DNA from 2 places in the Isoptericola sp. 178 genome. Region 2 is predicted to be linked to the other one. Evidence: predicted binding sites of a transcription regulator. Region 2 holds the regulator's gene; the other holds the start of a gene.

Region 1 (7,349 bases), on a different contig from region 2:
ACACCACGGCCTTCCCCCATCGTTGTGGGCATGAAATCTGCGGGCCGGACGTGGTCCGAGGGCGCAGATTTCATGCCCGCAACGTCGAGGGGCTCCACGCACGACGGCGGCCGGCCACCTCCGCAGAGGTGACCGGCCGCCGTCGTTCGCAGCGAGGCGCGGTCAGGACCGCGCCGGACGCGCAGGGATCAGAAGCCCATGCCGCCCATGTCGCCCATGCCGCCGTCACCGGCCGGGGCCGAGGCCGGCTCCGGCTTGTCGGCGACGACCGCCTCGGTGGTGAGGAACAGCGCGGCGATGGACGCGGCGTTCTGCAGCGCCGAGCGCGTGACCTTGACGGGGTCGTTGACGCCCGCGTTCAGCAGGTCCTCGTACTCGCCGGTCGCGGCGTTGAGGCCGTGACCCGAGGGGAGGTTGCGGACCTTCTCCGCCACGACGCCGCCCTCGAGGCCGGCATTGATGGCGATCTGCTTCAGCGGGGCCGAGATCGCCGCGTTGACGATCTGCGCACCGGTCGCCTCGTCGCCGTCCAGCTCGAGCTTCTCGAACGCCACGGCACCGGCCTGCAGCAGGGCCACGCCGCCACCGGCGACGATGCCCTCCTCGACGGCAGCCTTCGCGTTGCGGACGGCGTCCTCGATGCGGTGCTTGCGCTCCTTGAGCTCCACCTCGGTGGCCGCACCGGCCTTGATGACGGCCACGCCGCCGGCCAGCTTGGCGAGGCGCTCCTGGAGCTTCTCGCGGTCGTAGTCGGAGTCCGACTTCTCGATCTCGGAGCGGATCTGCTGGACGCGACCCTCGATGAGGTCGGCGTCGCCGGCACCCTCGACGATCGTGGTCTCGTCCTTGTTGACGACGACCTTGCGCGCCTGGCCGAGCTCCTCGAGCGTGGCGTTCTCCAGCTTGAGGCCGACGGTCTCGGTGATGACCTGACCACCGGTGAGGATCGCGATGTCCTGCAGCATGGCCTTGCGGCGGTCGCCGAAGCCCGGGGCCTTGACGGCGACGGACTTGAAGGTGCCGCGGATCTTGTTCAGCACCAGGGTCGCCAGGGCCTCGCCCTCGACGTCCTCGGCGATGATCAGCAGCGACCGGTTGGTCTTCATGACCTGGTCGAGCAGCGGCAGCAGGTCCTTGACGTTCGAGATCTTCGACTCGACGATCAGGACGTACGGGTCCTCGAGGACGGCCTCCTGGCGCTCCGGGTCCGTCTCGAAGTAGCGGGCCAGGAAGCCCTTGTCGAAGCGCATGCCCTCGGTGAGCTCGAGCTCGAGGCCGAAGGTGTTCGACTCCTCTACGGTGACGACGCCTTCCTTGCCGACCTTGTCGAGGGCCTCGGCGATGAGCTCGCCGATCGCCGGGTCGCCCGCGGAGATGCCGGCCGTGGCCGCGATCTGCTCCTTGGTCTCGACCTCGGTGGCGGCGTTGAGCAGCTGCTCGGTCACCGCGGCGGTGGCCTTCTCGATGCCGCGCTTGACGGCGATCGGGTTGGCACCGGCGGCGACGACGCGCAGGCCCTCGCGCACGAGCGCCTGGGCGAGCACGGTGGCGGTGGTGGTGCCGTCACCCGCGACGTCGTCCGTCTTCTTGGCGACCTCCTTGACGAGCTCGGCGCCGATCTTCTCGTAGGCGTCCTCGAGCTCGATCTCCTTGGCGATGGAGACACCGTCGTTCGTGATCGTGGGGGCGCCCCACTTCTTGTCCAGGACGACGTTGCGGCCCTTGGGGCCGAGCGTCACCTTGACGGTGTCGGCGAGCTGGTTGAGCCCGCGCTCCATGCTCCGACGAGCTTCCTCGTCGAACGCAATCATCTTGGCCATGGGGACTGATCCTCCGCTGTGGCGTGTCGTGGTCTGCCGGTGCCCGCGACGGACGACCCGTCCGCGTGCGTTCACATCACGCACGCGACCGAGCCTCACCGATGGACCGAGTGGGTCACTCCGGTCGGCTGTCACTCGACAGTCGAGAGTGCTAAGACATTATTGGCACTCTCACCCCGAGAGTGCAAGATGTTCGCCCCCGGCGCACAACGGCGCTGCTCAGCGGTGCCCGACGTCGGGACGCCCGGCCCGCACGCCCTCCCGGAACGGCGAAGGCCGGCACCCGCGACGCGAGCTGCGTCGCCGGGCACCGGCCTCGAGCCGTCCCGCTGAGCCCTAGGGCATGTTGTGAACGATGACCAGCACGTCACCGCTGGCGACGGCCACCTGCGTGACGTTCTCGGCCGGGATGCCGAAGGAGTTCGCCACGGCGAGCGCCGTGTCCTCGTCCTCGGCCGTCGCGTACCAGACCGTGTCGACAGCGGGCGGGGTCTGGTCCGACGGGAAGTCGTCCGGGGTGACGTCGGTGTAGCCCTCGGCGATCAGGACGTCCGCGTTGGCTCCGGCCAGCCCCCCGGTCGTCGTCGCGTTCAGCACGCGGATGAAGGCGTCGTAGTTGGGCTCCGGGGCCGGCTCCTCCGCCGGCTCCTCGGTCGCCTCACCCTCGCCCGACTCCTCGCCGGAGCCGTCACCGGACTCCTCGCCGGAACCGTCGCCGGACTCCTCGCCGGAACCGTCGCCGGAGCCGTCACCGGACTCCTCGCCGGAACCGTCGCCCTCGGACGTCTCACCCTCCGCGGAGGACTCGGGCGCCGCGGACTCCTGCTGCGCGGCCGGCGGGTTCTCGCTGCCGCCCGGGTCGTCGGACAGGAACCCCACGACGCCGACCGCCAGACCGGCGAAGACGACGGCGACCAGCAGGAACGGCCAGGCCGAGCTCCACCCGCTGCGGGGCTCGCGGTGGACGCCGACGGGCGACCCCTCGGGACCGCGGACGTCGAACTCGTCAGGCGGGTACGGGTAGTGGCTCTTCGTCACGCCGCACAGGGTAGCGGGTCGGGATGGGTGGAAGGACAGAGCTTGTTCAGCACGCGGCCAAACCTGTTCAGCCGCACCGCGTCAGCCCCGCGAGCCGTCGAGACGGCGCGAGCTGCGGGCCCGCTGACGTGTCGCGCGGAGCCGCCGCAGCCGCTTGACCAGCATGGGGTCGTGGGCCAGCGCCTCCGGGGTGTCGATGAGCGCGTTGAGCACCTGGTAGTACCGGGTGGCCGACATGTCGAACAGCTCGCGCACGGCCTGCTCCTTCGAGCCGGCGTACTTCCACCACTGCTTCTCGAAAGCCAGGATCTCCCGGTCGCGGTCGGACAGCGCCTCGGCGGCGTCCGACGCCGGAGCCTGCGTCGTGGTGTCGACCTCCTGGACCAGCATCTCGCTCATGCGGCCCAGTATGGGTCACTCCGGGCGCCACCTCCGGCAGCCCGGCCCCGCGCGTCGCCCCTCGCCGGCGCCCTGCTAGCGTCGCCGTCGTGGAGACGACGCCGGACCCTGCCGCCACCGCCCCGTCCGCACCGACCGGCGCACCGCCGTCGGCCGCCCCGGCCCCGAGCGATCGCCCACCGCTGGACCGGGTCATGGCGCCGGACTGGGCCGCGGCCCTGGCCGACGTCGAACCGCAGATCCACGCGATGGGCGACTTCCTGCGCTCCGAGGTGGCGGCCGGGCGCCAGTACCTCCCGGCCCCCGCCGACGTGTTCGCCGCCTTCCGGCGCCCGCTCGCCGACGTCCGGGTGCTCGTCGTCGGCCAGGACCCCTACCCCACGCCGGGCCACCCCATGGGCCTGTCCTTCTCCGTCCAGCCGCACGTCCGCCCGCTGCCGAAGTCGTTGGTGAACATCTTCACCGAGCTCGCCGACGACGTCGGCGTCCCGGCTCCGGCGAACGGCGATCTCAGCCCGTGGGCGGACCAGGGTGTGATGATGCTCAACCGGGTGCTGACCGTGGAGCCCGGCCGCCCGGCCTCGCACCGCGGCAAGGGGTGGGAGCAGGTGACCGAGGCCGCGATCAAGGCGCTCGTGGCACGCGGCGGACCGCTCGTCGCGATCCTCTGGGGCCGTGACGCCGCCTCGCTGAAGCCCTGGCTGGGCAGCACGCCCACCGTCGAGTCCGCCCACCCGAGCCCGCTGGCCGCCTACCGCGGGTTCTTCGGGTCGGCACCGTTCTCCCGGGTCAACACCCTTCTCGAGCAGCAGGGAGGGACGCCGGTCGACTGGCGGCTGCCCTGAGCAACTGATCCCGCGAGGGGTGCAGAATGGCCCCGTGAGTTCGCACGACAGCATCCCCCCGTGGTCCCGCTACGTCGCGATCGGCGACTCGTTCTCCGAGGGACTCTGGGACCCGTACCCGTACGACGACGGCACGCGAGCCCCGGCCGGCACGGAGACGACGGCGGTGCAGCGCGGCTGGACGGACCGGCTCGCCGACCACCTGGCCGAACGCCGCGGCGACGAGGTCCTCGAGTACGCCAACCTCGCGATCCGCGGCAAGAAGCTGCGCCAGATCGTGGACGAGCAGCTGCCCGTCGCGCTCGAGATGCAGCCGGACCTCGTCTCGCTCGTCGGCGGCGGGAACGACATCCTGCGCCCCCAGGCCGACCTCGACGCCCTGACGGCGACCTTGGAGGACGCGGTGAGGCGGCTGCGCGCCTCCGGCACCGACGTCCTGATGGGCACCGGGTTCCGGGCCGGCGGCACCCTCAGCTTCACCAGCGGGCGGGTCGGTCAGTACAACGCCACGATCTGGTCGATCGCCCGCCGCCACGGCGCGTACGTGCTGGACAACTGGGGCCTGAAGTCCCTGTTCGACCTGCGGATGTGGTCCGACGACCGGATCCACCTCACCGACGAGGGGCACCGTCGCGTCGCGAACGCGGCGCTGGTGGGTCTCGGCCTCGCACCGGACGACGAACGCTTCGACGACCCGATGCCCGCCGTCACGGCGCCGCGGCTGCGCCAGCGGGCCCGCGAGGACGCCCAGTGGGCGCGGGCGCACGTCGTGCCGTGGGTGCAGCGGCGGATCCGGGGCACGTCGAGCGGTGACGGCCGCACGCCGAAGTGGGCCTCGCCGAAGCCGTGGCCTCCGTCGGAGCGCTGACCGCGCCGGAGGGTCGGGTGCTCACCGCACGGAGGCAGCTCCCGGCGCGCGAGTATCGGTGGCGGGGTCCACGGTGAAGAGACGGCCACCACCGTCGACAGGGCGCTGCAGACGGCCGCAGCGCCCGGATTGGACCGACCATGAAGTTGCCCGAGGCCACCGAGGAAGACGTCCGGGTGCAGATGGACGACCTGTGCCGAGCCGGCGCCGTCATCATCGGGACCATCGGCGGATGGGACCCGCCCCCTCCGGGTGCCGTCGCCAAGCTGTCCCGCAGGGATGGGTCGGACGAACTGGTGATCTTCTACGACGAGCGGGGAACCACGCTCGACGAGCAGCGCGAGATCTTCACGGCGGCGTGGGAGGCCATCCGCACGGGGCTCGGCTATCCCGAGAAGTGGGACGTCGTCGAGGGCACCGACCCCGACACGGGCGAACCGGTGCGCTGGCGGGTGCTCTGGCTCTACTGGGAATGAGCTCGCCGGGACGACGGCCCGTCGGTCCGCGTCGTCGCAGACCGACGGGCCGTCGGGTGGAGCCGCCTGTCGGGTTCGAACCGACGACCTTCCGTTTACAAGACGGGAGCTCTACCAGCTGAGCTAAGGCGGCGGGCGGGGACCATCGTACCGATGACGACGACCCGGCCGGGACGTCGAAGGCGTCAGGCCCGCCGCGCCGGTTCCGGTGCGACGGGCCTCACGTCCGGTGCGACGGGCCTCACGCCCACGGCGAGGTCACTCGTCGGCGGACTCGCCCTCGGCGTCGGCGCCGGCGGCACCGTCGCCCTGGACGGCGCTCAGCAGGGCGCCCGGCTGGTTCCAGGTCTCGAAGCGCTCGCCGTCGACCAGGATGGTCGGCGTGCCGAAGCCGCCGTTGGCGTTCGCCAGGTCCGGGTTCGCGGACGCCTCGCTGGTCAGCGAGTACACGTACTGGCCGAACGTGCCGCGGGCGGTCCCGTCGGCGATGCCGGCAGCGACGTCGGCCGGGACGCCGGCCTCCTCGGCGATCGACGCCATCTCCTCGTCGCTCAGGCCCTCCGTGTTCTCGGCGGGCTGGTTGACGAACAGGGCCTCGTTGAAGGCGAAGAAGGACTCCGGCGCGCGGTCGGCCACCCAGTAGGCGGCCGAGGCCGAGCGCGTCGAGAAGTCGGTGCCCTGGGACATGCGGTCCAGGATCGAGACGGGGTGGAAGACGACGGTCGCGTCGCCCTCGGTCAGCATCGTCTCGACGTCGGCGGCGTTGATCTCCTCGAACTGGCCGCAGACGGGGCACATGTAGTCGAGGTACTCGTCGACGACGGGCGCTCCCTCGTTCTCACCGCCGGCCACGAGGTCGGACCCGACCGGGATGCCGCCACCCTCCAGCGCCGTCGACGGGACGTCCGCCACCTCGGCCAGCGGGATGTCCTCGACGCTCTTCTTGTCCGCCTCGCCCATGAGGATGAAGACCGCGACGGCGACGAGTGCCGCGATCGCCACGCCGAGTGCCGCGAAGACGATCATCCGGTTGCGGCGGTCGCGCTGGGCCTGCTGCTGCTGGACGGCGAGCGCCTCGGCACGGGCTTCGTCCCGGCGCTGCGACTTGTTCTGCTTGTTGGACATCTCGGTGCGGATCCTTCGGGTCGAGTCGGGCGGGGCGATCCGGCGGCCAGCCTACCCGTGGGCCGGTCCACCCGGAGCGGAGGGCGGGGCGTCCCCGCGCCCCGACGCTAGGGAGCGAACCTGGGGAGATCCTGGGAATCCGGTCTCAGAACAATGACGGCGCGCTGTTCATGGGCCACCACACGATCTCGACGGGGTCGGTGACGAGCTGGGAGTACAGGACCCAGGACCCCACCAGGCAGATCGCCACGACGATCGCCGCCCCCGCCAGCCCGGGGGCGAGGTTGTTGAGGATCCGCCGGGCCCCGTCACGTGCGGTGCGACCGGCCGGGCCGAACCAGGTGGCCAGCAGCGCGACGAGCATCGCTCCGGCCAGCACCACCGAGAACACGAAGGGCGCGTTCCGACCGCCCACCGACCGGGACTCGACGTCCCCCAACGGCGCGACGATCAGGTTGCCGTCGCCGAACAACCAGTACCCGCCCATCGTCGCCAGGAGTCCGACGCAGCCGCCGACCACGGCCGCCGGGATGACACCGAGCGCGCCGAGCACCGCGTGATAGGGCAGCAGCAGACCGGCGACCCAGCCGTCCGAGGACCGCACCCCCTTGCGCTGGCGGCGTTCGTGGAACCGCTGGCCCGAAGTCCCGACGATCCGGCACAGCACCGTCAGGCCGACGAAGGCCCCGAACGCCACGAGCGGGTAGAAGGCCGCGAGCACCACGAACGGCAGCCCCACCGCGAGCGCCGTGCCCCAGCGCCGCGGGTGGACCGGCGG
Region 2 (7,349 bases):
CCAGGTAGGTCTTGCCGGTGCCCGCCGGGCCGATGCCGAAGGTGATCGTGTTGGCCGCGATGGCCTCGACGTAGCGCTTCTGCCCCACCGTCTTGGGCCGGATGGTGCGGCCGCGCCCGGAGAGGATGTCGTGGGTGAGCACCTCGGCGGGCCGCTGGGCGGCGGCGGAGGTCAGCATCGACACCGAGCGGGAGACCACCTCGGGGGTGAGCGGGGTGCCGGCCTCGACGACCTCGACCAGCTCGTCGAGCAGCCGTGCCACCAGGGCGACGTCGCCGGCCGGGCCGTGCACGGAGATCTCGTTGCCGCGGGCGTGCACGTCCACCCCGGGGAACCCGTCCTCGATCGCTCGCAGGACGGAGTCGCCGCTGCCGAGCAGCGCCACCATCGGCACGTGCGGGGGGACGACGACGCGATGCTCGGTGGCGTGCCGCGGGTGGTCGGTCAGGGAGCGGTCGGAGGCGGGGGACGTCATGCTCAGGCGGGACTCCATCCCAGCTGGGTGCCGGCCAGGACGTGGCCGTGCACGTGGAAGACGCTCTGGCCCGCACGCGGGCCGGAGTTGAAGATGAACCGGTACTGGCCGTCGGCGAGGTCGTGCGCGATCTCGTCGGCGACGGCGACGACCTCGGCGAGCAGCTCCGGGTCGGCGGCGGCCAGGACGGACACGTCGCCGTGGTGCTCCTTGGGCACGACGAGCACGTGCACCGGCGCCTGCGGGTCGATGTCCCGGAACGCCAGGACCCGCTCGGTGTCGGCCACGACGTCGGCCGGCTGCAGGCCGGCGACGATCTTGCAGAAGAGGCAGTCCGCCTCGGTCTCCGTCGTCATGCGTCCACGCTACCGCCAGCGGCCCAGCCGGTCGCTCAGGAGCGCCACGGCGACGGGACCCGCCGTGGAGGTACGCAGCACGTGCGGGCCGAGCCGTGCCGTCACGGCGCCGGCGTCGGTGAGCGCGCTGACCTCCTCCGTGGAGATCCCGCCCTCGGGGCCGACGACGAGCGCCAGCTCGGGAGGCGCGTCCGCGCCGAGAGCCGGCTCCGGGAGCGCGACGTCGGCGAGCGGTGTCGTGGCCTCCTCGTGCAGGACGACGACGGCACCGCCCGCGGCGACGACGTCGCGCACCCGGGCGGCCAGCGTCCGCGTGGTGACGTGCTCCTCCACCGGCGGCAGCCACGCGCGGCGGGACTGCTTGACCGCCGCGAGCACGGTGGCGGCCCACTTGGCGCGCGCCTTCTCGGCCCGCGGTCCGCGCCAGACGACGACGGACCGGTCGGCCTGCCAGGGCACGACGGCGTCGACCCCGACCTCGACCGCGGCCTCGACCGCCTGGTGGTCGCGGTCGCCCTTGGCCAGCGCCTGCACGAGGGTCAGGCGCACGGCCGGCGCCGGTTCGTGCCGCACGTCCTCGACGCGCAGGGCGACCTCGCCGCCGTCGACCGTCTCGACGACGCCGAGCACGCGGGTGCCCGCGCCGTCGACCACGTCGACCCGCTCACCGGCGCGCCGTCGCTGGACGACGCCGGCGTGCCGCCCCTCCGCCCCGCCGAGGACGTAGGTCGCCCCCGGGGCCAGGGAGGCCGGCACGCCGTGGTCGACGAAGACCGGTGCGCTCACGACGTCGCGCCTAGCGCCCGGCGAACTTGTCCCGCAGCCGCGAGAACACGCCCGGGTGGGCCGCGGCCAGCCGCGGGTCGGGGCGTTCCTCGCCGCGCAGGTTCGCCAGCCGGCGCAGCAGCTCGGTCTGCTCCTCGTCGAGGGAGGTCGGCACCTGGACCTCGACGTGGACGTTGAGGTCGCCGCGACCGTTGCCGTGCAGGTGCCCCACGCCGAGGCCCTTGAGGGTGACGATCTCGCCGGGCTGGATGCCCGGACGCAGGTCGATCTCCTGCTGGCCGTCGAGGGTGGACAGCTCGAGCACGGTGCCCAGCGCGGCCGCGGTCATCGGCACCGGCAGGGTGCAGTGCAGGTCGTCGCCGCGGCGCACGAACGTGTCGTGGGCCTTCTCCCGGATCTCGACGTACAGGTCGCCCGCCGGACCACCGCCCGGCCCGACCTCGCCCTGGGCGGCGAGCTTGATCCGGGTCCCGGTGTCCACGCCCGCGGGGACGTTGACCGTCAGCGAGCGACGCGAGCGCACCCGGCCCTCGCCGGAGCACTCCGCGCAGGGCTCGGGGATGATCGTGCCGAAGCCCTGGCAGGCCGCGCAGGGCGCCGTCGTCATGACCTGGCCGAGGAACGACCGGGCCACGCGCTGGACGTTGCCCTGGCCGTGGCAGACCTCGCAGGTCCGCACGTCGGTCCCGGGCCGGCACCCGTTGCCGCCGCAGGTGCCGCACACCACGGCGGTGTCGACCTGCAGCTCGCGCTTGCCGCCGAACGTGGCCTCGGAGAGGTCGATGTCCATGCGCACCAGCGCGTCCTGGCCGCGCCGGGCCCGCGGCACGGGACCGCTGGCCTGACCGCCGCCGAAGAACGTCTCGAAGATGTCCTGGAAGCCGAAGCCCTGGCCGAAGCCGGCTCCGGCGCCGCCGCCGGGTGCGCTCGGGTCGACGCCCAGGTCGTACTGCTCGCGCTTCTCGCGGTTCGACAGCACCTCGTAGGCCCGGGCGACGTCCTTGAACCTCTCCTCGCCCTCGGCACCCGCGACGTCGGGGTGGAGCTCGCGCGCCATGCGGCGGTAGGCCTTCTTGATCTGCTCGGGAGTGGCGTCACGCTCGACGCCGAGGATCTCGTAGTAGTCGGTCACAGGTCTCTCTTCGGTGACGTGGAGAAAGTCTGGTCAGGGATACCGGTGGTCAGTTCGGCAGCACGCGGGACAGGTAGCGTGCCACGGCGCGGACCGAGGCGATGGTGCCCGGGTAGTCCATGCGGGTGGGGCCGATGGACCCGAGGGAGGCGACGGTGTCGCCGTCGCTACCGTAACCGGAGGCGACGACGGAGGTCTCGGTGAGACCGTCGAGCCGGTTCTCGTGCCCGATCCGCACCCCGACCCCGTCGGTCGCCATCTCGGTGAGGAGCCCGAGCAGCACCACCTGCTCCTCGAGCGCCTCGAGGACGGGGCTCAGCCCCTGCTCGAACGTGGCGCCGGACCGGGCCAGGTTGGCCGTGCCGGCCAGCACGATCCGCTCCTCGCCCTCCTCGCCCAGCGTCTCGACGACGAGGTCCGCCACGGCCTGGGCCACGCCGCTGAGGCGCGGGCCCACGGACTCGACCACGCCGGCGAACACGCCGGTCAGGTCGGCGAGGCGCTTGCCGGCGGCGGCCGCGTTGAACCGGGCCCGCAGCTCGCCGAGGGTGCCCTCGTCGAGGTCCGTGCCGGCATCGGTCCCGTCCGGTCGCACCGGCAGCTCGCAGTAGCGCTGCTCGACGCGGCCGGTGTCGGTGATGACCACGACGAGGATCCGGGAGTCCGCCACGGGCACGAGCTCGAGGTGGCGCAGGCCCGACCGCCGCAGCGACGGGTACTGCACCACGGCGACCTGTCCGGTGAGCTGGGCGATCAGCCGCCCGGCACGGGTCAGGACGTCGTCGAGGTCGATCGCCTCGGACAGGAAGGTCTCGATGGCCCGCTTCTGGGGCACGTTGAGCGGGCGCACCTCCGCGAGCCGGTCGACGAACACCCGGTACCCGGCGTCCGTGGGCACCCGGCCGGCCGACGTGTGCGGCTGGGCGATGTACCCGGCGTCCTCCAGGGCGGCCATGTCGTTGCGGATCGTGGCCGGGGAGACACCGAGACGGTGACGCTCGGTGAGCATGCGCGACCCGACGGGTTCGCGCGTGGTGACGTAGTCCTCGACGATGGCGCGCAGCACCTCGAGCCGACGTTCCTCGCTCACTTCTCGACCTCCCCTCGCTCGGCGCCCCGGGGGGTTTAGCACTCTCCAGGGCTGAGTGCCATCTTACGCGGTTCGTGCGACGGTCCGGCGTCACCCGCCGTCACCGGTGAGGTACGTCATGCCCGCCCCCCGTCGCCGGGCCCCGTCCCCGGGTGCTGTCGGCGCTCGTCCGCCCGCGGCACCGCCGGACCGGGGCGGTCCGCCCCGCCCGAGGCGTGCCGCCCCGGAGGCTGGCAGCATGTCCCCATGAGGGTCAGCCAGGTCCCCCTGGTCGGGCGCCGGCCCGAGCTCGCCGCGCTGCGCGAGGCCCTCGACGGTGCCACGCACGGCGCGGGGCGATGCCTCGTCGTGGCCGGTGAGGCCGGGATCGGCAAGACGCGTCTCGTCGAGGAGCTCCTCGACGGCGTCGACACCGGCACGACCCTCGTGGCCCGGGGCCAGTGCGCCGACTCCGGCGCGGGCCCCGTGCCCTACGCCGGGCTCGACGGCGTGCTGCGGGACCTGGTCGGCGCGCTCGGTGAGGAGGCGGTGCTGGACGCCGCCGGCCCCGCGGCGGACGCCCTCGGCGTGATCCTGCCCCGGCTGGTGACCGTGCGGCCCGGCGTCGACGGCGGCCGCGTACCGGAGGTGCTCACCGACCTGCTGACGACGGTCTGCGCCCGCCGGACGGTCGTGGTCGTCGTCGAGGACCTGCACTGGTCCGACGACGTCACGCGGACCACCGTCGCGCGGCTCGCCCGCGCCGCCCCGTCCACCCACCTGCTCGTGCTGGTCACCTACCGCAGCGACGACGTCGGCCGGCGCCACCCGCTGCGCACCACCCTGGCCGAGCTCGACCGGGCTCGGCTCGCCGAACGGGTCGAGGTGCCGCGCCTCGCCGACCCGGAGGTCGTCGAGCTCGCACGCGCCGTGCTCCCCGACGCACCGGCCGGCGCGGACCGGACCGGCGCCGGGGGCCTGGGCGAGCTGGTCGAGCGTGCCGAGGGCGTGCCCTTCTACGTCGAGGAGCTCGCCTGCTGCTACGACGGTGACATCCCCGTCTCGCTGCGTGACGTCCTGCTGCTGCGCTACGCGGGCCTGTCGGAGGCGGCGCAGGCGTTCTGCCGGGTGGTCGCCGCCGGCGGGGTCCGCGCCGGCCGTGACGTGCTGGCCGCCGTCCTGGGCGACGAGGCGCTCGAGCGGGCCGAACCCGCTGCGCGCGAGGCCGTCGACGCCCTGGTCCTGCAGGCCGACCCCGACGGCTACGGGTTCCGTCACGCCCTGATGCAGGAGGCCGTCGAGGCGGAGCTGCTGCCCACCGAGCGGCGGCGGCTGCACGCGGCCTACGCCGAGGCGCTGGCCACCGGTCCGGCCACCGTGCCGCGGCTGGTCGAGCAGGCCGACCACTGGTGGCACGCCCGTGTGCCGGACCGCGCCCTGGCCGCCGCCGTGACCGGCCTGGACGCCGCCGCGAACGACGTCGCCCCGGCGGCTGCCGTCCGGCTCGGGGAACGGGCTCTCGAGCTGTGGGACACCGTGCCGGACGCGGCGGACGTCACCGGGACCACGCACCACGACCTGCTCGTGCGCGTCGCCGAGGCCGAGACCGTCGCGACCCACGTCGACCGGGCCCTGGCGCTGGCGCGTCAGGCGTTGGACGAGTGGCCGGCCGACGACCCCGCGGGCCGGGCCCGCACCCTCGGGCTCGTGGCGGTGCAGCAGCTGCGCGCGGGCGACGTCGCGGGCCTGGACCGGACCCGGGAGGCGCTCGCGGCGGCACCGCAGGACGACCTCGGGACGCTCGCCGGGCTGCTGCGCCTGGACGCCCGCGCCAAGATGCTCGCCGGCCGCTTCCAGGAGGCGGTCGCGGCCGCCGGGCGCGGCTACGAGGCCGCGACGGCCGCGGGCGACCGCTCCACCGCCGCGCTGCTGCTGAACACCAGCGGTCTCGCCCGGCTGAGCGCGGGCGACCCGGGCGGCCTCGACGAGCTCGAGGAGTCCCGCCGCCTCTCCGGGGACGACTGGGCCGGGCGGGCCCACTACTTCACCAACCTCTCCGACCACCAGCTCCGGCTCGGCCGGTTCGCCGAGGCGCTGCGGACCGCCTCGGCCGGTGCCGAGGTCGGCCGCGCCGGGGGATCCGGCTGGAGCAGCCGCGCGATGCTGGAGGGCAACGTCGCCGAGGCCCTCATCGGGCTCGGCCGCTGGGAGGAGGCCGACGCCTGGTACCGGCGGGCCACGAACGAGGTCTCGCCGAGCGCCTGGGCCGTCTACCTGGCCGAACGATGGACGTGGCTCACGCTGTGGCGCGGGGACGTCGAGACCGCCCAGGCGATGGGGCGACGCCACCGGGCCGTGTGGCTGCGGTTCGCCGAGGTGGAGATGCAGGTCCGGGGTCGGGCCCCGGCCACGCTGGCCGAGCTGGCCCTCGCGCGCGACGACGTCGACGACGCGCTCGACCTGGTCCGCCACGCCGCCGACCCCGGTCGGCTGTCCGGGGCGTACGCCCTGACGGTGCTGGCGGTCGCCGCCCGGGTGCTCGCCCGGGCCCGCGCGACCGGCCGGGCGGTCGACGTCGGACCGTACGAGGAGGCCCTGGCCGCCGCCGCCTTCTGGCCGACCCACCGGTTGTGGGCGACGGTGTTCGCCGCCGAGCTGGGCCGGACACCGTGGCCCGAGGTCAGCGCGTTCGGTCCCGACGACGGCGCCCCGGCGCACCTGCGCCCCTACGCCCTCGTGCGCGAGGGCGAGCACCGGCTCGCGGCAGGTGACAAGGCTCGCGCGCGCGAGCTGCTCGGTGACGCCGCGGAGGCCGCGCGCGACGTCGGTGCCGGCTCCCTGCTGGCCCGGGCGACCTCGCTGCTGCACGACGCGGGACTCGCGGCACCGACCCGGCGCCGGCCGGCCGAGGCCGGCGCCGACCCGCTGACCGACCGGGAGCGCCAGGTGCTGGAGCTGGTCGCCGAGGGACTGACGAACGGGCAGATCGCCGAGCGGCTGTTCATCTCCCGCAAGACGGCGTCGGTGCACGTCTCGGCCATCCTGCGCAAGCTCGGTGTCACGAGCCGGACCGAGGCCGCCGTCGTGGCCCGGTCCGCGGCGCACCCCGCCTGACCCTCCGGGTACCTCAGACGGGCGCCGCCCCGGGCCGGGGGGTACCTCAGGCCTGTCGAGCGACGCGCCGGCGAAGACCGGTCGGATGCCCGATCCACGCCCCTACCTCAGGGACCGAACCTGGAGTCATCGCGAGCCACCCCGGCCCGCCGACCAAGGAGGGTCACCATGTCCCCGGAGCAGTTCCACCAGATGTACCGCCTGCAGGAGGCCGAGGTCGTCCGCGAGGCCGAGCACCGCCGTCAGGCGGCCGAGCGCGGCCAGCGGACGGCACCGGCGCACCGCCGGCACCCCGCCACGGCTCCGCGCCCCCGCGTGCTGGTGGCCCTCGACCGCCTGCGCATGGCCCGGGCCCGTGCGGTCCGCGCAGCCTGAGGCGTACCGCCCCGGGGGCTGGCAGCATGACTCCATGAGGGT

What was found. Region 2 encodes HrcA, which represses chaperone genes, less so after heat shock. Its sites were predicted from a motif close to TTNGCACTCGNNNNNNNCGAGTGCNAA; they were not measured.
Region 1: a site for HrcA is predicted at 1,983-2,009, ahead of groL (chaperonin GroEL). Genes of this name have one in related genera too.

What each region holds. Positions count from the first base shown of each region.
Region 1 is NZ_JAUQYN010000002.1:54,423-61,771, reverse strand. It holds gene groL (chaperonin GroEL) at 189-1,820, opposite strand; gene Q6349_RS04915 (LytR C-terminal domain-containing protein) at 2,157-2,858, opposite strand; gene Q6349_RS04910 (DUF3263 domain-containing protein) at 2,940-3,248, opposite strand; gene Q6349_RS04905 (uracil-DNA glycosylase) at 3,440-4,102, shown strand; gene Q6349_RS04900 (SGNH/GDSL hydrolase family protein) at 4,137-4,970, shown strand; gene Q6349_RS04895 (hypothetical protein) at 5,111-5,446, shown strand; tRNA gene Q6349_RS04890 (tRNA-Thr) at 5,504-5,579, opposite strand; gene Q6349_RS04885 (thioredoxin domain-containing protein) at 5,705-6,571, opposite strand; gene Q6349_RS04880 (serine/threonine-protein kinase) at 6,717-7,349, opposite strand, start outside.
Region 2 is NZ_JAUQYN010000003.1:652,795-660,143, forward strand. It holds gene Q6349_RS12255 (PhoH family protein) at 1-475, opposite strand, end outside; gene Q6349_RS12260 (histidine triad nucleotide-binding protein) at 478-831, opposite strand; gene Q6349_RS12265 (16S rRNA (uracil(1498)-N(3))-methyltransferase) at 841-1,617, opposite strand; gene dnaJ (molecular chaperone DnaJ) at 1,628-2,749, opposite strand; gene hrcA (heat-inducible transcriptional repressor HrcA) at 2,799-3,839, opposite strand; gene Q6349_RS12280 (LuxR family transcriptional regulator) at 4,086-6,932, shown strand; gene Q6349_RS12285 (hypothetical protein) at 7,101-7,307, shown strand; gene Q6349_RS12290 (AAA family ATPase) at 7,342-7,349, shown strand, end outside.